Regions from separate parts of the Bradyrhizobium sp. USDA 4461 genome, predicted to be linked through region 2. Evidence: predicted binding sites of a transcription regulator. Region 2 holds the regulator's gene; each other region holds the start of a gene.
What was found. The regulator PhoB, encoded in region 2, activates phosphate uptake and scavenging genes when phosphate is short. The targets are predictions, from matches to a motif close to TGTCATNNANCTGTCAT.
Positions count from the first base shown of each region.

Region 1 (7,472 bases), 3.8 Mb from region 2:
GCGCCGATCACGTCGCGAGGACCGGTGACCGGAAAAGCGGCAACCGGCAGGCCGCTCGCCAACGCCTCGAGCAGCACCAAACCGAACGCATCGGTGCGGCTCGGGAAAACGAACACATCGGCCGCGGCGTAGATCTCAGCCAATTCTTCCCCATGGCGGGCGCCGAGGAAAACGGCGTCCGGATATTTCCGCTCCAGCGCCGCCCGCGCCGGGCCGTCGCCGACCACGACCTTGGTGCCGGGCAGGTCGAGATCGAGGAATGCCTCGAGGTTCTTCTCCACCGCCACCCGGCCGACGCTGAGATAGACCGGCTGCGGCAGGCAGAGATCGACGTCGCGCGGATGGAACAGAGCGGTGTCGACGCCACGCGACCACAGCACCACGTTGCGGAAGCCGCGCTGGCGCAGCTCGGCCGCCAGGGCCGGGGTCGCGGCCATCACTGCCCGGCTTGGCCGGTGGAACCAGCGCAGCGCGCGCCACACCCAGGCCTCCGGGACCGGCGTGCGTGCTGACACGTATTCCGGAAAGCGGGTATGGAAGCTAGTCGTGAACGGCAGGCCGTGCTTGCGGCAATAGCGGCGCACCGAGAGCCCGATCGGGCCCTCGGTCGCGATATGGATGCTGTCGGGCTTGGCCGCCTCGATCAGGCTCGCGACCTTGGCCTGGTAGGGCAGCGCCAGCCGCAGATCGCGGTAGCTCGGCATCGCGAAGGTGCGGAACTCGTCCGGCGTCAGGAAGCTCACCTCGACGCCGAGCGATTTCGCCGCCTGCGCCATCATGGTCAGCGTGCGGACAACCCCGTTGACCTGGGGATGCCACGCATCGGTCGCGACCAGGATATGCGTCATGCAGCGCGTGCCGTCACTCGCGGAACGGGCGCGATCCGGCGCACCGGATCGGTCCAGGTGATGATCTCGAAATGGCCGTCCTCATGCTCGGCGAGCGCGGTGCAGCTCTCCACCCAGTCGCCGCAATTCATGTAGCGGATGCCGTGCTCGTCATGAATCGTCGCGTAGTGGATGTGTCCGCAGATCACGCCGTCGCAGCCGTGACGCCGCGCCTCTCCCGCCAATGTCGCCTCGAACGCGCCGATATAGTTCACCGCCTTCTTGACCTTCAGCTTGGCCCATTGCGATAGCGACCAATAGGGCACGCCGAACATCTTGCGGAAGAAGTTGACGAAGCGGTTCATCTGGATCGCGAAGTCGTAGGCCTTGTCGCCGAGATGGGCGAGCCAGCGCGCGTTCTGCACCACGAGATCGAAGATGTCGCCGTGGATCACGAGGTAGCGCTTGCCGTCGGCGCCGGTGTGAACGGTGTTCTCCACCACATCGATGCCGCCGAAATGCGTGCCGTAATATTTGCGCAGGAACTCGTCGTGGTTGCCCGGGACGTAGATCACCTTGGCGCCCTTGCGCGCCTTGCGCAGCATCTTCTGCACGAAATCGTTGTGGGTCTGTGGCCAGTACCAGTTCGACTTCAGCGCCCAGCCGTCCACGATATCACCAACCAGGTAGATCGTGTCGGCATCGTGAGAGCGGAGGAAGTCCAGCAGACGGTCGGCTTGCGAACCGCGGGCTCCGAGATGGACATCGGAGATAAACAAAGTGCGAAAGCGCCGCTCGGGGCTTTCTTCACTCAAGGAGTCACTTCCCATGCCTGTGCACCTAACAGATTCCTGTGACAAGGCGATGACGATCCCCGCGACCCAAGGCCCCACAAACAGTTAACGAGAATCAGCAGTACGCCCCTCCAATGCGGATAACAGCGGCGTGCGACAATCTGGCGACACGGGCGGTCGCCGCTGTGTGGAACGGGCATTACGGAAATGCACGGGAGCTCTCGTCCACCGTCATTGCGAGCGAAGCGAAGCAATCCATCGCCTCGCAAGCGGGGATATGGATTGCTTCGTCGCTGACGCTCCTCGCAATGACGGGCTTCACCGTTGCAAACGAGCGTAATCCGGGGCCTTCGCGCGCGGAGGGTTCATTCCCGGATTGCGCTGCGCTTCATCCGGGCTACAGGCAATCAGTAGTAATTGTGAAAATGATGCACCGGCCCATGGCCGTGGCCGACGGCAAAACGATCGGCGGCGGCGATCGCGTCCGTGATCCAGGCCTTGGCATGACGCACGGCAGTCTCCATCGTCTCACCCTTCGCGAGTCCTGCCGCGATCGCCGACGACAGCGAGCAACCGGTGCCATGCGTGTTTGCCGTCGCGACGCGCGGCGCCGACAGCGCGATGCTGCGCTCGGCGTCGATCAGATAGTCGATGCTGTCAGCACCATGTCTGTGGCCACCCTTGACCAGCACCGCGCGACATCCCATCGCCAGCAATCGCTTGCCCTGCCGCTCGACATCGGCTTCGGTCGAGGCGACCGGCTCGTTCAAAAGCGCCGCCGCTTCCGGCAGGTTCGGCGTGATCAGCGAGGCCAGTGGAAACAGCATGGACTTCAGCGCATCGACCGCCTCGGCGGCCAGCAGCCGATCGCCTGAGGTTGCGACCATCACCGGATCGAGCACGACGTGGCGCGGCGCCCAGCGCGTCAGCCCTTCGGCGATCGCAGCGATGGTCTCAGTTTGCGCCACCATGCCGATCTTGACCGCACCGACATCGAGGTCGGAGAACACCGCATCAAGCTGGGCGGTGACGAATGCCGCCGGCACCGGATGGATGCCGCTGACCCCGGTGGTGTTCTGCGCGGTCAGCGCCGTGATCGCGGAGGCGCCATAGACCCCGAGCGCCGCGAAGCTCTTGAGGTCGGCCTGGATACCCGCCCCGCCGGAGGAATCCGAGCCCGCAATGGTGAGCGCGATCGGCGTCATCGTGCGACACCGGCGGTCGAGACGAATAAGATCGTGACAATTGGGACCATGGCCTGTCCTAGCCCGGCCGCGCACCGGCAGCAAGTTCGCCTGACTTTGCCGCGCGTTGGCCTTGAGTTGCCGTTGCCTTGCCCCTTCCTGTCCCCTTGCCTTGGCCGCCGGTTTTTGGCCTATAGTCGGCCAAAACCCCGGAGACGACTTTGATGGTTCCTTTCTTCGTCCAGATCAAATGCAAGCTCGGCCAGTCCTACACCGTCGCCAACGCGCTGGCGGAAGCCGAGATTGCGTCCGAGATCTATTCCACCGCGGGCAATTACGACCTCCTGGTCAAGTTCTATGTCGACCACGACACCGACATCGGCCATTTCATCAACGAGAAGGTTCAGGTGATCCCGGGCATCCAGGACACCCTCACCATCATAACCTTCAAGGCGTTCGGCGCGAAGTAGAGCATGATCCGGTAAAGTGCGAAGCGGCTTTCCGAGCGGATCATGCTCAAACAGGAACCCGCTGCTAGGGCTTCTTCTCGGGCTTCGTCGGCTTCGGCGGCCCCTCGACCGGCGGCAGCGACTTGATGTAGTCGGCGATCGCGTCGCGATCACTTGATGAGAGCTGCGAGGTGTTGCGGATCACGCGCACCATCGATCCGCCGGCGCTGTCGCCGTCCGGCGTCTGCCCGCTCTCGAGGAAATAGGCGACATCCTTTGCGCTCCAGTCCGCGATACCCCTCGGCGTGATGTTGGGCACCCAGCCTTCGCCTTCCGGATTCGGGCCGCCGGCGAAGCGCTGCGCGGTGATGATGCCGCCGAGAAAATTCCGCGGGCTATGACATTCGGCGCAATGGCCGAAGCTGTTGACCAGATAGGCCCCACGATACCACTGCGCCGAGCGGCTTGCGTCCGCGATGAACGGCTTGTCGTCCATGAACAGGAATTTCCAGACCCCGACATTCCGCCTGATGTTGAAGGGGAACGGCAAATCATGGTCGCGCACCTTGCCGGCAACCGGCGGCAGGGTCTTCAGATAGGCGAACAGGTCGCGCACGTCATTGACCCTGGCGTGCTGATACGACGTGTAAGGAAACGCAGGGAAATAGTGCGTACCTGACGGCGAGGTCCCCTTCATGACCGCGGTGACGAAATCGGCCTCGCTCCAGCGGCCGATGCCGTCGTTCGGATCCGGCGAGATGTTCGGCGCGTAGAAGGTGCCGAACGGCGACGGGATCGCGAGCCCGCCGCCCAATCTGGTGCGGTCGTCCTGCTTCGGCACGGCGTGGCAGGAGGAACATCCTCCCGCGTTGAACGTTGTGAGGCCGTTGGCCAGGTTGGGCTGGTAGGCGGGCAGCGCGCTCGCAGCAACGGTCGCGGGGATGGTCAGCCACCAGTACACACTGAGGCCGATGATGCTGGCGAGGCCGGCAAGGAGAAGAATTCGTCGCAACATTCACCGATCCGTCATTGGTCGCGTCAGCATATCAACCACTATGATGACAACCCGTCGTACAAGCTCTCATCAAATTTGCCGCAGCTCACGATCATTTTGGGAATAATTCGGCAAACCCGCTGTTGAAGAAACTGCAACCGTCCTGTGACGTCAAAGGGGAGAGAACCATGCCAAACAAGACCTTGCTTGCCACGCTGACACTCGGTGCTGCCGTCGCCCTCGCCGGTCCGGCCTTCGCCGAGAAGCTGCACGCCAAACTGGACGGCAAGTCCGAAGTGCCTGCCAACACCAGCGCCGGCACCGGCACTGCCGATATCGACTACGACGCGGCCAGCAAGAAACTCAGCTGGAAACTGACCTATTCCGGCCTGTCAGGCCCGGCCACGGCGGCGCATTTCCACGGTCCCGCCGAGGCCGGCAAGAATTCCGGTGTCGCGGTCGCGATCCCGAACGCGACGTCGAGCCCGGTCGAAGGCAGCGCCACGCTGACCGATGCGCAGGCCGCCGATCTGCTCGCCGGCAAGTACTATGTCAACGTCCACACCGCGGCCAACCCTGGCGGCGAGATCCGCGGCCAGGTGACGAAGTAATCGTTCGCGACGCAACGCCAACAGAAACGGCCGACACAAAAAAGGGTGGACGCCCTAAAGCGTCCGCCCTTTTCGTTGATGGAATGGCGATCAGCCCTTCTTGACGCGATAGGTCTCGTGGCAGCCGCCGCACTGCTTGCCGATCACGCCCAGCTCGGCCTTCAGTGTATCGACGTCCTTGATCTTGCCCTTGGCATCGGTGACGACCTTCGCGAAGCTCGCGGACTGCTGCGCGAAGCCCGCCTTGTCTTCCCAGATTTTCGGCGAAGGGGCGTAATCGCCTTCCAGCTTGACGCCTTTCATGCTCTCGGGGAACAGCGTCGGAAGCTGCTTGGCGGTATCCTCGAACTGGGCCAGCGCGGCATTGACGGTCGCCTGGTCGTAGGGCTTTTCGCCCTTGATGATCGCCGACAGCGCACCCGCATTCTTGCCATTGTCCTTCATCATGGCCTGGGTCTTCTTGACTTGATCCTGCTGTGCAACGACTGCACCGGCACCGAACGCCAGCATCGCGACAACGACGACAATCCGCTTCATCGGCAAAACCCCTCAATTCCGCTGTCCCGGTCCGCAGGTACGCGGCCGGCCTGGTTTGCAAAACACCGCAGGCGGAATCTTCATTCCGCCTGCGACAATTTATCAGAGATTATGGCGGCGCTGCGCCTCGCGAATCGCGATCCAGACCCGTTCCGGCGTGGCCGGCATGTCGATGTGGTCGATGCCGTATTCACGATGCAGGCCCTCGACGATCGCGTTGACGACCGCCGGGCACGAGCCGATCGCGCCGGCCTCGCCTGCGCCCTTCACGCCCATCGGATTGGTGGTGCAGGGCACGTTGTGGGTCTCGAACACGAAGGACGGCCCGTCGGAAGCGCGCGGCATCGCATAGTCCATGAAGGTGCCGGTGACGAGCTGGCCGTCGGTCGGGCTGTACACCGCCTGCTCCATCAGCGCCTGCCCGATGCCCTGCATCGCGCCGCCATGGACCTGGCCCGCGAGCATCAGCGGATTGAGCGTGACGCCGAAATCGTCAACGATGACGTAGCTGACGATCTTGATGATGCCGATGGCGGGATCGATCTCGACTTCGGCGAGATGCGTGCCGTTCGGATAGGTGCCGTCGGCGCTGGCAAACGTCGCGCTTGCATTCATCTTCGACGTATCGCCACCGGGACGCTTGGCGAGATCGGCGAAGCTGACCGAGCGGTCGGTGCCGGCGATGCGGATGCGGCCGTCGGCGATTTCAAGATCGCCGGTGCCGGCTTCCAGCGCCTGCGCCGCGAGCTCCTTCAGCTTGTTGCCGAGTTCATGCGTCGCCCGCTGAACGCTGACGCCGCCCGACGGAATCGAGGCCGAGCCGCCGGTGCCGAGCCCGGTCGCAATCTTGTCGGTGTCACCCTGCAACACATGGACGCGCTCCGGCGGCACGCCGAACTGCTCGGCGACGATCTGCGCATAGGCGGTCTGGTGGCCCTGCCCGCTCGACTGCGTGCCGATCAGGACCGAGATGTCGCCATTGGGATCGAGCGCCACATTGGCGGTTTCCTCGCCCATCGTGCCGCAGACCTCGACATAGCTCGCCATGCCGATGCCGCGCACCAAGCCATCCTTCTTGGCCGCCTTGGCGCGCTTGGAAAACTCCTTCCAGTTGGCGATCTCCATGGCGCGCTTCATATGCGCGACGAAGTCACCGGAGTCGTAGACCTTGCCGGTCGCGGTCGTGTAGGGCAGCGACTTCGGCGGGATGAAGTTCTTGCGCCGGATCGCGTCCGGCGTCATGCCGAGTTTTCGCGCGGCCGCATCGACCAGCCGCTCGATCACATAGGCGGCTTCGGGACGGCCGGCGCCGCGATAGGCATCGACCGGCACCGTGTTGGTGAACACGGTGCGGACACGGCAGTGGAAGGCCTGAATGTCATAGAGCCCCGGCAGCATGCCGGCGCCGCCATGCGGGATGTAGGGCGCAAAGGTCGAGAGATAGGCGCCCATGTCGCCCATCAGGTCGACATCCATGCCGAGGAATTTGCCGTCCTCGGCAAGTGCCATCTTCGCGGTGGTGAGGTTGTCGCGGCCCTGCGCGTCGCCCATGAAATGGTCGGAGCGCTCGGCGGTCCATTTGACGCTCTTCTTGAGCTTGCGCGCCGCGACCGAGATCAGCGCATATTCGCGATAGGGAAACAGCTTGGTGCCGAAGCCGCCGCCGACATCCGGGCAGATCACCCGCATGTTCTCCTTCGGCATCTTCAGGATCATGTCGCAGAGGATCTCGCGCAGACGATGGCTGCCCTGGCTGCCGATCGTCAGCGTCAGATGATCCTTCTTGGCGTCGTATTCGGCGACCGCCGCGCGCGTCTCCATGAAATTGGTGATGACGCGCGGGTTGACGATCGTGATTTCGGCCACCGCATGGGCCTTGGCGAACGCGGCCTCAGCAGCGCCCTTGTCGCCGATCGAGACGTCGAACAGCACATTACCGGGCTTGTCCGGCCAGACCTGCGGCGCATCCTTCTTCACTGCATTGATCAGGCCAGCCACCGCCGGCAGCGGCGTCCACTTGACGTCGATCGCCTCGATCGCATCACGGGCATGATCGACGGTGTCGGCGACCACGAA
Region 1 covers NZ_JBSRXM010000001.1:5,410,292-5,417,763, reverse strand. The annotation lists gene ACVINW_RS25065 (glycosyltransferase family 4 protein) at 1-848, opposite strand, end outside; gene ACVINW_RS25060 (UDP-2,3-diacylglucosamine diphosphatase) at 845-1,657, opposite strand; gene thiD (bifunctional hydroxymethylpyrimidine kinase/phosphomethylpyrimidine kinase) at 2,029-2,826, opposite strand; gene ACVINW_RS25050 (Lrp/AsnC ligand binding domain-containing protein) at 3,030-3,275, shown strand; gene ACVINW_RS25045 (c-type cytochrome) at 3,340-4,269, opposite strand; gene ACVINW_RS25040 (CHRD domain-containing protein) at 4,437-4,859, shown strand; gene ACVINW_RS25035 (c-type cytochrome) at 4,950-5,396, opposite strand; gene ACVINW_RS25030 (xanthine dehydrogenase family protein molybdopterin-binding subunit) at 5,499-7,472, opposite strand, start outside.
Region 1: a site for PhoB is predicted at 1,681-1,697, ahead of ACVINW_RS25060 (UDP-2,3-diacylglucosamine diphosphatase). Genes of this name have one in related genera too.

Region 2 (7,472 bases):
GGTGCCGAAAGGACCGCAAAATGACCGAGCTTTCCGTCTCCACGACTGTCGCGGGCCACGTTCCCCAGGTGCCGCTTCCGGACGCGCCGCCGAAAGTCACGGTGCGTAACCTCAATTTCTATTACGGCGAGCACCACGCGCTGAAGAACATCAACCTGACGCTCGGCACCAACCGCGTCACGGCGTTCATCGGACCGTCGGGCTGCGGCAAGTCGACCCTGCTGCGCATCTTCAACCGGATGTACGACCTTTATCCGGGCCAGCGCGCGGTCGGCCAGCTGATGCTGGACCAGACCAACATCCTCGATCCCAAGCTCGACCTCAATCTGCTCCGCGCGCGGGTCGGCATGGTGTTCCAGAAGCCGACGCCGTTCCCGATGACGATCTACGAGAACATCGCCTTCGGCATCCGCCTCTACGAGAAGATCTCGAAGTCCGAGATGGACGACCGGGTCGAGAAGGCGCTGCGCGGCGGCGCGCTGTGGAACGAGGTCAAGGACAAGCTGAACGCCTCCGGCCTGTCGCTGTCCGGCGGCCAGCAGCAGCGGCTGTGCATCGCGCGCACCGTGGCGGTGCGTCCCGAGGTGATCCTGTTCGACGAACCGTGCTCGGCGCTCGATCCGATCTCCACCGCCAAGGTCGAGGAGCTGATCCAGGAGCTCTCCGAGGATTACACGATCGCGATCGTCACCCACAACATGCAGCAGGCGGCGCGCGTCTCCGACAAGACCGCCTTCATGTATCTCGGCGAGCTGATCGAGTTCGACGACACCAACAAGATCTTCACCTCGCCGAGCGATCGACGCACCCAGGACTACATCACTGGCCGGTTCGGCTGACCGGGCTGAGGAGACAGATGATGGCTTCTGAACACACCGCCAAGGCATTCGACAGCGACCTGCAGGAGTTGACCCGCCTGGTCGCCGAGATGGGCGGCCTCGTCGAGCGGATGATCACCGAGTCGGTCGACGCGCTGATCCGGCGCGACGTCGCGCTCGGCAAGCGCGTGGTCGCCGCCGATATCGAGATCGACAATCTGCAGCGCGTCATCGAAGAGCGCGCGGTGCTGACGATCGCGCGGCGCCAGCCGATGGCGATCGATCTGCGCGAGATCGTCAGCGCGATGCGCGTCGCCACCGACCTCGAGCGGATCGGCGACCTCGCCAAGAACATGGGCAAGCGCGTCGCGGCGCTGGAGAGCGATTTCCAGCCGCTGAAGCTGATCCGCGGCCTGGAGCACATGACCGACCTCGTGCTGTCGCAGGTCAAGTCGGTGCTCGACGCCTATGCCGCGCACGATCTGCCGGCGGCGATGAACGTCTGGAAGGGCGACGAGGAGGTCGATGCGATCTGCACCTCGCTGTTCCGCGAGCTGCTCACCTACATGATGGAAGATCCGCGCAACATCTCGTTCTGCATCCATCTGATGTTCTGCGCCAAGAACATCGAGCGGATCGGCGATCACGCCACCAACATCGCCGAGACTGTGTTCTACATGATCGAAGGCCAGCAGATCACCGACAAGCGCCCGAAGGGCGACATGACCAATTTTGCCACCACTGTGCCGGGTAACTAGGACATCATCCGCACGCGCGGAACCGGATTGTCTTCGACAAGTCGTTTCCGCGGGGATTATGCTCAAGAAGCTAAGTGTTTCGGTTTGCGTCTGGGCAACAGATCACCACAGAGAAAGAACTTAGACCGATGAGCGCACGCATTCTGGTAGTCGAAGACGAGGAAGCGCTAACGACGCTGTTGCGCTACAACCTCGATGCGGAAGGCTACGATGTCGAAACGGTGGGGCGCGGCGACGATGCCGATACCCGCCTCAAGGAGCGCGTTCCCGACCTCGTGGTCCTCGACTGGATGCTGCCGGGCCTGTCCGGCATCGAGCTGTGCCGCCGCCTGCGGGCGCGGCCCGAGACCAAGCAGCTTCCGATCATCATGCTGACCGCGCGCGGCGAGGAGAGCGAGCGGGTGCGCGGTCTGGCCACCGGCGCCGACGATTACATCGTCAAGCCGTTCTCGGTGCCGGAGCTCCTGGCGCGGGTGAAGGGCCTGCTGCGCCGCGCGAGCCCGGAGCGGCTCGCCACCGTCCTGACCTATGGCGACATCGAGCTCGACCGCGAGAAGCGCCGCGTCGCGCGCTCGGGCCGTCCGATCGATCTCGGGCCGACCGAGTATCGGCTGCTCGAATTCTTCCTCGAGCATCCCGGCCGCGTGTTCAGCCGCGAGCAGCTGCTCGACAGCGTCTGGGGCCGCGACATCTACATCGATGAGCGCACCGTCGACGTCCATATCGGCCGCCTGCGCAAGCTGCTCAATCCGGGCCGCGAGCAGGATCCGATCCGCACCGTGCGCGGCGCCGGCTACGCGCTCGACGACCGCTTCGCGAAAGCCGAGCCGCAGCCGTAAGTCGCCTTTCCGGCGAGAGCCGTCATCGTCATTGCGAGCGGAGCGAAGCAATCCATCGCGCCACGAGCGGCGGCTCGTTATCGCGTGAGGTGAGCACACTGTCCGGCTCCCTCCCTCCTTGCGGGGGAGGGTGGGGAGGGGCGCGTGTGCTCACCTTACGTCGCGCAGTGCGCTTGACCTGGGCTATGTGCCCTTGATGTTCATTCGCTCACAAAAAATCCCCGCTTGTGCGGGGATTTGTTTTTCAGGTCTTCCGTAGTTTTCCCGAGGGCTACTTGATCTGCGGCTTCGCCGACGGCCGGCGGCGATCGGCGGCGGGCTGGTAGGCGACGCGGGAATGATGCGCGCAATAGGGCAGGCCGGCGAGCGCCTTGCCGCCGCAGAAGAAGAATTCCGGGCTCGAGGGATCGCCGACCGGCCAGTGACAGGTGGCCTCGTTGAGTTCGAGCAGCGACAGCCGCTGGCTCATCGGCACCACGTTGTCGAACGAGATCGGATCGGGCTCCATCTCGACCTCGAAGGCGTGCGCGAGCGCGGTGTTGCCGCGCGAGACCGGGCGCGCCACTCGCATCATGTGCTGGGCGGGGCGCGCCTTGCGCTGCCGCGGCGCCGCCGTGGAGGGTGCCTTGGCGCGGCCGGAGAGGCCGAGCCGGTGCACTTTGCCGATCACGGCGTTTCGCGTCACATTGCCAAGTTCCGCTGCGATCTGGCTGGCCGAAAGGCCAGACTCCCAGAGCTTCTTCAGCTGCTCGACGCGATCGTCGGACCAGGTCAATACCGTCATCGCATTCTTCCTTTCGCATGGCGCCGGCCAGTCATTGGAGCGGCGCTGCGAGCCAAATCTGGACAAATATCCCTGCGGCCAGAATCCCTTAGCCCTCGCCGGGCGCGGTGTTGCGCCCGAACGTTTACGCGAGACACAAAGGCTACTTAGAGGGTCCAGTACTGCCGCACGAGATGTCGTACCCGACAGGCCAAACGCTACAATATGGCGTGACTCTGGCGCAAGAGTCCGCGGCCGTGCGTCCACATGTTCCGACAAAGTTAAGCATTGCTGTGAGGCTTTTCCACCGCACCGGAATGCTCCGGATTGCGCTCGTTCGGCAGCGCAGGAAGCCCGGCAAAGGACCGGCTCCTGGCGATTGACACGGACCCGCCGCAGCATAGAATGTTGCCCACGTGCCGCCCGCAAAGGCGGCCGTTTTGTTTTCCGAAGCTGGCCGTTGCTGCGCTGGCGTCAAGGCGCGCGGCAATTGTCGGCTTCAAACCGGCAGTGAACGCCATGACCAACGCCTCGTCGCATCTGCTTCCCGTCTTCGCCAGGGTCGATCTCGGCTTCGAGCGCGGTGAGGGCGCCTGGCTGATCGCAACCAACGGCGACCGCTATCTCGATTTCACCTCGGGCGTCGCCGTCAACGCGCTCGGGCATGCGCATCCGCATCTGGTGAAGGCGCTGCAGGAACAGGCGACCAGGCTCTGGCACATGTCGAACCTGTTCAAGAGCCCGGACGGCGAGGTGCTCGCCGCGCGGCTGTGCGAGCAGAGCTTCGCCGACTTCGTGTTCTTCTGCAATTCCGGCGCGGAGGCGATGGAGGGCGTGATCAAGCTGGTCCGCCACTATCACTTCTCCAAGGGCCATGGCGAGCGCTACCGCATCATCACCTTCGAAGGCGCCTTCCATGGCCGCACGCTGGGCACGCTGGCCGCGACCGGCGCGGCGAAATATCTCGAAGGCTTTGGCCCGCCGATGGACGGCTTCGACCAGGTGCCGCATGGCGACATCGAGGCGGTGAAGAAGGCGATCGGCCCGCACACCGCCGGCATCCTGATCGAACCGGTGCAGGGCGAGGGCGGGGTGCGCTCGGCGCCGCAGGCGTTCTTCAAGGCGCTGCGTGCGCTGTGCGACGAACATGGCCTGCTGCTGGCGTTCGACGAGGTGCAGACCGGCATGGGCCGTACCGGCGATTTGTTTGCCTACAAGCGCACCGGCGTCACGCCGGACGTGATGTCGCTCGCGAAGGCGCTCGGCGGCGGCTTCCCGATCGGCGCGGTGCTGGCGACCGCGAAAGCGGCCGAAGGCATGGCGCCGGGCTCGCACGGCTCGACCTTTGGCGGCAATCCGCTGGCGGTCGCCGCCGCCAATGCCGTGCTCGACGTCATGCTGAAGCCCGGCTTCTTCGAGCATGTGCAGAAGATGTCGCTGCTGCTCAAGCAGAAGCTCGCCTCCGTGGTCGACCGCTATCCCGGCGTGCTGTCGGAAGTGCGCGGCGAGGGCCTCTTGATCGGCGTCAAGGCCGTGGTGCCGTCGGGCGACCTGATCGCCGCGCTGCGCAGCGAGAAGCTGCTCACGGTCGGTGCCGGCGACAACGTGGTCCGGTTCCTGGCGCCCCTGATCGTGACGGAAGCCGAGATCGACCAGTCGATCGTCTCGCTCGAGCGTGCCTGCGCGACATTGTCGGCAGCGCAGCCGAGGAAGGCCGGATGATGAGCAAGCCGGTCCGTCACTTCCTCGACATCAACGAGCTGCCGCTCGCCGAGCTGCGCAACATGCTGTCCGCCGGCGCCGCCATGAAGGCGAAGCTGAAGGCGCATGAGAAGGGCAAGAAGCCGCTCGAGGGCAAGACGCTGGCGATGATCTTCGAGCGCCCGTCGACCCGCACCAGGGTGTCGTTCGACGTCGGGATGCGCCAGCTCGGCGGCGAATCCATCATGCTGACCGGCGCCGAGATGCAGCTTGGCCGCGGCGAGACCATCGCCGACACCGCGCGCGTGCTGTCGCGCTATGTCGATGCGATCATGATCCGCATCCTCAACCATGACGCGCTGCTCGAGCTCGCCGCCCACGCCACTGTTCCCGTCATCAACGGCCTGACCCGGCGTTCGCATCCCTGCCAGGTGATGGCGGATCTCATGACCTATGAGGAGAACCGCGGCTCGATCGAGGGCAAGACGGTGGCCTGGACCGGCGACGACAACAACGTGCTGGCGTCCTGGGCGCATGCCGCCGAGCGGTTCAAGTTCCAGCTCAATGTCGCGACCCCACCGGAGCTGTCGCCGAAGAAGCCGATGCGCGACTGGATCAAGGCGACCAATGCCCCGATCATGCTCGGCACCGATCCGGAAGCCGCCGTCCGCGGCGCCGACTGCGTCGTCACCGACACCTGGGTGTCGATGGGCGACAAGGAGGGCGAGCACCGCCACAACGTGCTGCGGCCCTATCAGGTCAATGCCAAGCTGATGTCGCTCGCCAAGCCGGACGCCCTGTTCATGCACTGCCTGCCCGCGCATCGCGGCGAGGAGGTCACCGACGAGGTGATCGACGGGCCGCAATCCGTGGTGTTCGACGAGGCGGAAAACCGCCTGCATGCGCAGAAGGGCATCCTGGCCTGGTGCTTTAACGAAGTCGCGTAAGGCGCAGGTCAGTGAGTGTTGTCGTCCCGGGCAAGCGAAGCGCGACCCGGGACCCATAACCACCGATGGAAATTTTGCGAAAGCTGGGGCCACAGCTTGATGCAGCAACTCACATCGGTGGTTATGGGTCCCTGCTCCCGTGCGCAATTGCGCACTAGGCAGGGACGACGTCGATCCTCGGTGTGCTGAACCCCTTTCGTTTCACGGTCCGAGACCCCAGATAGAGCGCCATGGTTTCACAATCCCCCGACATCAAAATCACGCCCGAGGCGCCGGTCCGCGCGCCGTCTGCGGTTCCTGTCGACGATGCCGTGCTGGCCTTCGAGGTCGGCGCGCTGGATTTGCGCGGCCGGCTGACCCGGCTCGGCCCGGCCCTCGACGAGATCCTGCACAAGCACGATTATCCGCCTGCCGTCGGCAAGCTGCTCGGCGAGGCGATCGTGCTGACCACGCTGCTCGGCTCGTCGGTCAAGTTCGAAGGTCGCTTCATCCTGCAGACCCGGACCGAAGGTCCGGTGTCGCTCCTGATCGTCGATTTCCAGGCGCCCGACCGGCTGCGTGCCTATGCGCGCTACGACGCGGCGCAGCTCAAGCCGGGGCAGACCTCGGGCGAGCTGCTCGGCAAGGGCCACCTTGCGATGACGATCGATCAGGGCTCCAACACCAGCCGCTACCAGGGGCTGGTCGCGCTCGACGGCGGCGGCCTCGAAGAGGCGGCGCACGAATATTTCCTGCGCTCGGAGCAGATCCCGACCCGGGTGCGGCTTGCGGTCGGCGAGGAGATGCGCGGCGGCGAGGGCGGCAAGCTGCACTGGCGCGCCGGCGGCATCCTGCTGCAATTCCTGCCCAAGGCGCCCGAGCGCGCCAAGCAGGCCGATCTGCACCCCGGCGACGCGCCGGAGGGCACGGTCACGCATTCGGTGCCGGATGACGACGCCTGGGTCGAGGGCCAGTCGCTGATCTCGACGGTCGAGGACGTCGAGCTGATCGATCCGGATCTCTCCGGCGAGCGGCTGCTGTACCGCCTGTTCCACGAACGCGGCGTCCGCGTCTTCAACCCGCAACCGCTGCGCGCGCAGTGCTCCTGCTCGCGCGATGCGGTGTCCTCGATGCTGAAGAGCTTTGCGCCGAACGATCGTGCCGAGATGGTCAAGGACGGCAAGGTCGTCGTGACCTGCGAGTTCTGCTCGTCGGTGTACGAGTTCACGCCGGAAGAGGCTGGCGTGGAGTAGGCGCGCTTCAGTTCAGCACCCGCTTGCCGTCCGGGCTCGGGCTGTCCAGCGAGAACGTCGGCACGTCGATCTCGAAGCGCTCGCCGGCCTCGGTCACCATCTGGTAGCTGCCGGTCATGAAGCCGGACGCGGTCGGCAGCGGCACGCCGCTCGTGTATTCGAAGCGCTCGCCGGGCGCGAGCACCGGCTGCTCGCCGACCACGCCTTCGCCGCGCACCTCCTGGCGGCGGCCGGTGGCGTCGGTGATGATCCAGTGCCGGGTCCGCAGCTGCACCGTTTCCGTCCCCGAATTGACGATCACGATCCTGTACGACCAGAAATATTCGCGCCGGTCGATCGACGAGCGCTCCGGCATGAAGTTGGGCTCGACGGTGACTTCGATTTGACGGGTAATGGCGCGATACATACGGCTCA
Region 2 covers NZ_JBSRXM010000001.1:1,625,558-1,633,029, reverse strand. The annotation lists gene pstA (phosphate ABC transporter permease PstA) at 1-24, shown strand, start outside; gene pstB (phosphate ABC transporter ATP-binding protein PstB) at 21-839, shown strand; gene phoU (phosphate signaling complex protein PhoU) at 860-1,576, shown strand; gene phoB (phosphate regulon transcriptional regulator PhoB) at 1,705-2,415, shown strand; gene ACVINW_RS07715 (GcrA family cell cycle regulator) at 2,687-3,199, opposite strand; gene ACVINW_RS07710 (hypothetical protein) at 3,460-3,699, opposite strand; gene ACVINW_RS07705 (acetylornithine transaminase) at 3,698-4,900, shown strand; gene argF (ornithine carbamoyltransferase) at 4,900-5,826, shown strand; gene ACVINW_RS07695 (Hsp33 family molecular chaperone) at 6,057-7,058, shown strand; gene apaG (Co2+/Mg2+ efflux protein ApaG) at 7,066-7,464, opposite strand.

Region 3 (7,472 bases), 3.3 Mb from region 2:
GAGAGCAATGTTTGGATTGCGCCTGGATGCGCGCGTGGCCATGTATGAGTACGACCACAACGCCGCGCGCGACACCATGATCACGTCCATCACCGCCGACCTGCCCGCGCCCTTCGTGCTCGCGATCGCGCTGGCCGGCGTCTTCCTGATCGCCTTCATGAAGGGCGCATTCGGCGGCGGCTTTGCCATCGTCGGCATCCCGCTGCTGTCGCTGGCGATGGATCCGATCGCGGCGGGCGCGCTGCTGGCGCCGCTGTTCGTCGTCATGGACATCACCGCGCTGCGGTTCTGGCGGCCCAACACCTGGTCGCGCGTCGACCTCGCGATGCTGCTGCCGGCGCTCGTGATCGGCATCGGCCTCGGCTATTTCGTGCTGCGCGACCTCGACCGGCACGCGGTCGAGATCGTGATGGGCGCGGTGACGCTGGTGTTCGCCGCGCTGTGGTTCATCGGCGGCGGCGAGATCAAGCCGCGTCCGCGCTCGACGATCAAGGCGACGTTCGCCGGCCTCTCCTCCGGCGTCACCACGATGGTGGCGCATTCGGGCGGGCCGCCGCTTGCGATCTATCTATTGCCGCTCGGCATGTCGAAGGCGCTCTATGCCGGCACCACCAGCCTGTTCTTCACGGTCGGCAACTTGCTTAAGGCAGGTCCCTGGCTCGTGCTCGGCACTCCGTCACGCAGCCTGTGGCTGCTGATGGCGCTCTGCGTGCCGGCGGTGCCGGTCGGCGTCTGGGCCGGATGGCGGCTGCACGAACGCCTCGACCAGCGCGCGCTGTACCGGACCTGCTACGCCATTCTGGTGATCACCGCGGCCAAGCTGCTGTGGGACGGGCTAGCCGGATACGTCCACCCCTGAGCGGTCGCGCCGCGTGCCGGCAACCCGCTTTTAACCCTGCGACGAAACACGGACGAAACAAAACCCTAACGGCACGAAACCATTTTGGCGATTTGGTGCAAACGTCCTGAAACGCCTCCCCTGTACTGCTTTGATCCAACGACGCGCCGGAACTGGCGCGCAGGGCGCAAACAACAGGGGTCGACAATGTTCAATTCCGTCAAGCTGAACGCACGTCTCGCTGCCGCCGCCTTCGGTGCGCTGGCGATTGGATCAGTCGCTTTCGCGAACTCCGCCGCGGCTGCGCCGCTGCCGATGTTTCCCTTCATCCTGACGCCGCCGACCGAGGCCGTGCAGCCGCCGGTGCAGTCGATGCCGCAGGCGCAGGAAGAAGACCGCTCCGTCGAACTGCCCGCCCGGCTGCGTCGCCAGGTCGTCGCCTATCCGACGCGCGAGGCGCCCGGCACCATCATCATCGACACCCCGCACACTTATCTCTATCTCGTGCTCGGAGGCGGCCAGGCGATGCGCTACGGCATCGGCGTCGGCCGCGACGGCTTCACCTGGTCGGGCACCCAGACCATCACCAAGAAGGCGGAGTGGCCGGATTGGACCCCGCCGCCGGAAATGATCGCCCGCCAGCCCTATTTGCCGCGCCACATGGCCGGCGGCCCCGGCAACCCGCTCGGCGCCCGCGCCATGTATCTCGGCGGCACCGTGTACCGCATCCACGGCACCAACGCGCCGGAGACGATCGGCACCCACGTCTCCTCCGGCTGCCTGCGGCTCACCAATGAGGACGTCAGCGACCTCTATTCGCGGGTCAGCGTCGGCACCAAGGTGATCGTGCTGCCGATGACCGACCGCCGCGCCGACCTCGGTTCGGCCGTCCGCTAACAAGACCGACTTCCCCAAGCCCCCTCCAAGGGCTCAGGCAACGGCTCCGGCACCCCACCGGGGCCGTTGCCGCGTTCACAATCGTTAACGTCCAGGTGACCCGGACATTCGGGCTGCTTCCGCCCCTGAAGCAGCTTGATCCCGCCACACTGGCGCCCTCGTCGGCGGGCCTGTACAACCCGTCAAAATTGATTTTCATCCGGGGGAATGATGCGTCTACCGATGCATCCGAGAACGATCGCACTCGGCATCACCGTCGTGCTGATCTCGTTCGCAATCAGTCTCAAGGCCATGGACTGGCTCGCGCCGAGCGCCACCCTGCAGAAGCCGCAGCTCGCCGAGCTGCCGCCGCTGCCGCAGGCGCCGCGGTCCTCGACGATCGTGGCGCAGGTCTCGGTCGCGCTGTCGGCGATCCGCGACGCCGCCGAGCGCGGCGCGCCGAAGACGTTCGGCGGCAAGGCCGACAATCCGGTGCAACAGATCCTGCAAAATGCCGACATCGGCTGGACCGCGTCGCGCGGGCCGATCGCGGCCACCGGCGCGCAGGACGTGCTGACGCTGACGACCCCGATCAACGGCACGCTCAAGGTCACCGGCTCGCTGTCGGCGAAGGCGACGGGCGCCGTCAGTAACGCACTCGGCAGCCTGCTCGGCGGCAACGTCGCCAAGCAGATCGGCGCGGTGAACATCAAGAACATCGACGCCAATGCCGACATCAAGGGCAACGTCACCCTGACCGCACGGCCGAAGCTCGGCGCGTCCTGGCGGATCGAGCCGAACCTGCAGGCGCAGGTCAATCTCGGCGACACCAGCCTGTCGGCCGCCGGCGTCCGCATCAACGTGCCGGCCCAGGTCAAGCCGGTGATCGACAAGGCGGTGGCCGACCAGATCTCCGCGGTCGAGGCACGATTGCGCAACGACCCGGTGTTCCAGAACAACGCCCGCGCGCAATGGGCCAAGGCCTGCCGCTCGCTCCCGCTGCAAGGCACCGGCGGCACCGCATCGATGCCGCCGATGTGGCTCGAGCTGCGGCCGATCCGCGCGATCGCGGCGCAGCCCAAGGTCGATGCGTCCTCGATGATCCTGACGATGGGGATCGAGGCCGAGACGCGGATCACCGAAACACAGACCACGCCCAACTGCCCGTTCCCCGACAAGCTCTCGATCGTGCCGCCGATGTCGAGCCAGATCGCGATCGGCCTGCCGGTCGACATGTCCTTCACCACGCTGACGCAGCTGGTCGAGGCGCAGCTGAAGGGCAAGACCTTCCCCGAGGACGGTTCCGGCCCGGTCGACGTCACCGTCAAGAGCGCGAGCATCGCGGCCTCCGGCGACCGGCTTTTGATCTCGCTTCTGGTGCATGCCAAGGAGAAGAAGAGCTTCTTCGGGCTCGGCGCCGAGGCGACCGTGCATATCTGGGGCCGGCCCCGGCTCGACCAGGCGGCGCAGACGCTGCGGCTCGCCGACGTCGAGCTGGCGGTGGAATCCGAGGCGGCGTTCGGCCTGCTCGGCGCCGCCGCGCGCGCGGCGGTCCCGCACATGCAGCAGGCGCTGGCCGACCGGCTGGTCGTCGACCTGAAGCCGTTCGCGGCCAACGCCCAGCGCAAGATCGCCGCCGCCATCGCCGACCTGCAGAAGAACGAGGAAGGCATCCGCGTCGACGCCGACGTCAACAGCATCCGCCTGGCCGACATCGCGTTCGATTCGAAGACGCTGCGGGTGATCGTGGAGACCGACGGCACCATCAAGGCCGCCGTCACCGCATTGCCGGCACTGTAGCCTTGCCCTCTCCGCGCCAGCGGGGCGAGGGCAACAGCTTTCCGCTCATCGAGTAGCGGCAGCCCATATGCCCAAAAAGTCGTCTTTGCGACAGGTTGCCGCACCGGATAGAAGGTGCCCCGTGGAAGCAACCAACGAAAAGTCAGGGAGACAAACTCGATGAAATCGCTCTTGGCCGCAGCGGCGGCCGGCTTCGCGCTCGCGGTCTCCGGCACCGCAGCCAACGCCCAGATCTCCGACGACGTCGTCAAGCTCGGCGTGCTCACCGACATGTCGAGCCTCTATGCCGACGCCACCGGCAAGGGCTCGGTCGCCGCCGTCGAGATGGCGGTCGCCGATTACGGCGGCAAGGTCAAGGGCAAGCCGATCCAGGTCGTGGTGGCCGACCACCAGAACAAGCCCGACGTCGGCGTCGGCATTGCGCGCAACTGGTACGACAACGACAAGGTCGATGCGATCCTCGACGTGCCGACCTCATCGGTCGCGCTGCCGATCTCGGCGCTGACGCGCGAGAAGAACAAGATCCACATCAATTCCGGCGGCGGCTCCTCCGACATCACCGGCACCGCATGCTCGCCCAACACCGTGCACTGGACCTACGACACCTATGCGCTGTCGAACGTCGCGGGCAAGGCGATGGTCAAGCGCGGCGAGGACACCTGGTTCTTCGTCACCGCCGACTATGCCTTCGGCATGGCACTGGAGCGCGATGCCGCCAACGTCGTCAAGGAGAGCGGCGGCAAGGTGCTCGGCGACGTGCGCCATCCGCTCAACTCGTCGGACTTCTCGTCCTTCCTGCTGCAGGCGCAGGCCTCCAAGGCCAAGGTCGTGGCGCTGGCCAATGCCGGCGGCGACACCACCACCGCGCTGAAGCAGGCCGCCGAGTTCGGCCTGGCGCAGGGTGGCCAGAAGCTGATCGCGCTGCTGATGGAAATCACCGACACCCACGCACTGGGCCTGAAGGCGACGCAGGGCCTGATCGTCACCGACGCCTTCTACTGGGACATGAACGACGAGACCCGCGCCTTCTCGAAGCGCTTCAACGAGAAGGTCGGCCACATGCCGACCATGATCCAGGCCGGCCTCTATTCGGCAACCATGCATTACCTGAAGGCGATCGAAGCCATCGGCACCGACGAGGCGCCGAAGGTGATGGAGCAGATGCGCAAGACGCCGATCAACGACTTCTTCGCCAAGAACGGCCATATCCGAATCGACGGCCGCATGGTGCACGACATGTACCTGTTCGAAACCAAGAAGCCCGAGGAATCCAAGGGCGAGTGGGACCTCTACAAGCTGATCGCCACCGTGCCCGGCGACGAAGCCTTCCGCCCGCTCGACAAGGGCGGCTGCCCGCTGGTGAAGTCGAACTGACGCGCGCGCCGCTGCGCTCCCTCTCCCCGTTCTTACCGGGAGAGGGTTGGGGTGAGGGGCTGTCTCCGCGTACACGTCGATAACCGCGCTCGCGGAGGCTCCCCCTCACCCGGAATGCATCTAACGATGCATTCCGACCTCTCCCCGCACGCGGGGCGAGGTGAAGCGGTGCCCGCTGCTCGATCCGGCGCAAGGTCCTCTTCTTGTCCCAGGTGCCGCACCGTCGACGCATTCGATTGCGCACGGCGACCTCAGAAAATCGAGCTTGGAAGATCGATCGATCCACATCCTCTTTCGTTTGGATCGCGCTTCCCCTCAGTCATCCGCTTGTCAGGAGATTGAGACAAGAAGACAACAGCGTCAGCCCTGGTCGGTTCGGGCGCTCGTGGCATCAACCCGATGCCAGGCTGGAGATGGAGACTTGGCCGTGAAGCAGTTTTGTTCGCGACGAAAGATGCATGTTGGAGCGATGCTGCTCGGCGCGACGGCCCTGGCGATCCTGCTGCCGTCGATCGCGTCGGCGCAAACCGGCCCGGCACCTTCAGGCGCCAAACCGTTCCTGACCGTCGACGGCAAGCTGCCGCTGGTGATCGGGCATCGCGGTGTGCCGGGCCTGGTGCCCGAGGAGACCGAAGCCTCGTACGAGCTCGCCGCCGACCTCGGCACCGACTCGCTCGAAGAAGACCTGCATCTGACCAAGGATTGCGTGCTGGTGGCGCGCCACAATCCATGGCTCGGCGACAACACCAACGTTGCCGAAGTGGCGAAGACCAATGCGGACGTCGCCAAACGCAAACGCACGACGCCGGGCGTCCGCGTCAAGGTGAAATGGGTGCAAACCCAGACCAGCGGCCCGGCTGAATATCCCACCGACCTCCTCGATCCGGCCGATCCGAAGTCGGTGCTGAAGGCGCTGATCGTCGACAGCGATGATCACACCAACGACTGGTCGATCACCGATTTCACCATGGCCGAGCTGAGAACCTGGATCGCCGGCACCACCTATGATGCAGCCAACGAGCGGCCGAAACTGTTCAACGGCAAGTTTCCGATCATCAGCTTCCAGGACATCATCGACATCGCCAAGGCCAAGAGCAAGGCGACCGGACGTTCGATCTCGGTCTATCCGGAAACCAAGAACCCGACCTGGAACAATGCCCAGGCGATCGCCAATGGCTGCGGCGCGCCCGGCAGCCGTCCGCTCGAGGACGCCCTGATCAAGATCATCAAGGAGAACGGCCTCAATTCAAAGGACGCGCCGATCATCGTGCAGAGCTTCGAGCCCGGCAGCCTGAAATACATGCGCAGCCACGGACTGGAAACACGGCAGGTCCAGCTGATCGACGGCAACGGCGTCGACTTCAGGACGGGTAAGGTGCTGCTCAACAATATCGCCAATTCCCGCCCCTACGACTGGACGGTTGCGGGCGACAGCCGCACCTTCGATACGATGCTGACGCCGGAAGGCCTCGCCGAGATCAAGACCTATGCCGACGGCATCGGTCCGTGGAAGGCCTATATCGTGCCGTACAAGATCTCGCCCTGGACGGACGAGAGCGCCGACGGCAAGCCGACCAAGGGTTCGACGGCGGACGCCAGGACGCAGGACGCAACCAGCGTGATCGCCGACGCGCACAGGCTCGGCCTGTTCGTGCATGTCTTCACGTTCCGCAACGAGAAGAAATATCTCGCCGCCGACTACCACGGCGATCCGGCCCTTGAATATCTGAAGTTCTTCCGTCTCGGCGTCGACGGGGTGTTCACGGATTTCACCCACACCGGCGTCGCCGCCCGCGCGGCTTACCTGCGCGAGCTCGGCCGGTGAAGCCTGCGCAACAAAAGCGCGCCCGGCATCACCGGGCGCGCTTGTCTTTCACGTCATGCGCTATGCGTCAGTCGGTCGAGTACTTGAACTCGGGCATCGCCTTCAGCTCATCCTTGGTCGCGCTGAACACCGCGTGATCCGGATACCAGGGATTCGGCTTCGAGGACGATGCCGCAGGGGCCGCGCCCGTTGTGGTCGTCGACTTGTTCGTGCTGCCGGTGTTCGCAGCACCGGTATAGGCGACCGGCTCGTTGACGAACTTCACCTTGTCGATCGGCACCGCGACCAGGTGCTCGCCGACACCCAGGAAACCGCCGACGCCGATCACGACCGCCTTAATGGCACCGCCCTTGTCCATCAGGAGATCATTGATCGAGCCGACGCTCTCGTTACTGTCGTTGTAGACGCTAAGGCCGACGACCTTCGACGCGCGCCAGTCACCCTTGTAGGTGTTCGGCGAGGTGGCCGCCGTCGATGCCGGCGGTGACATCTTGTTGTCGGTCTTGTCGGCGGGCGTTTGCGCGACCGCGACGGTCGCAAGCAAAGCCGAGCCGGCAACGCCGGCGATGATTGATTTGATCAACATGGTTGCGCTCTCCTCAGTTCGCACAATCGATGCTGGGAGAACCCGTGATGTCAGCGACCGTTCCTATTGCGCCTGCGCTCAAAAGCCGCTCCGGTATGACGGAACACGGTCACGGTGCAGCATGCACCGGCAACTTTTCGATAGACGGGACGTTGCAGTGCTTGACGAAAGCG
Region 3 covers NZ_JBSRXM010000001.1:4,883,942-4,891,413, reverse strand. The annotation lists gene ACVINW_RS22555 (sulfite exporter TauE/SafE family protein) at 77-859, shown strand; gene ACVINW_RS22550 (L,D-transpeptidase) at 1,046-1,735, shown strand; gene ACVINW_RS22545 (DUF4403 family protein) at 1,946-3,514, shown strand; gene ACVINW_RS22540 (ABC transporter substrate-binding protein) at 3,674-4,888, shown strand; gene ACVINW_RS22535 (glycerophosphodiester phosphodiesterase family protein) at 5,316-6,713, shown strand; gene ACVINW_RS22530 (PRC-barrel domain-containing protein) at 6,781-7,299, opposite strand.
Region 3: a site for PhoB is predicted at 5,206-5,222, ahead of ACVINW_RS22535 (glycerophosphodiester phosphodiesterase family protein). Genes of this name have one in related genera too.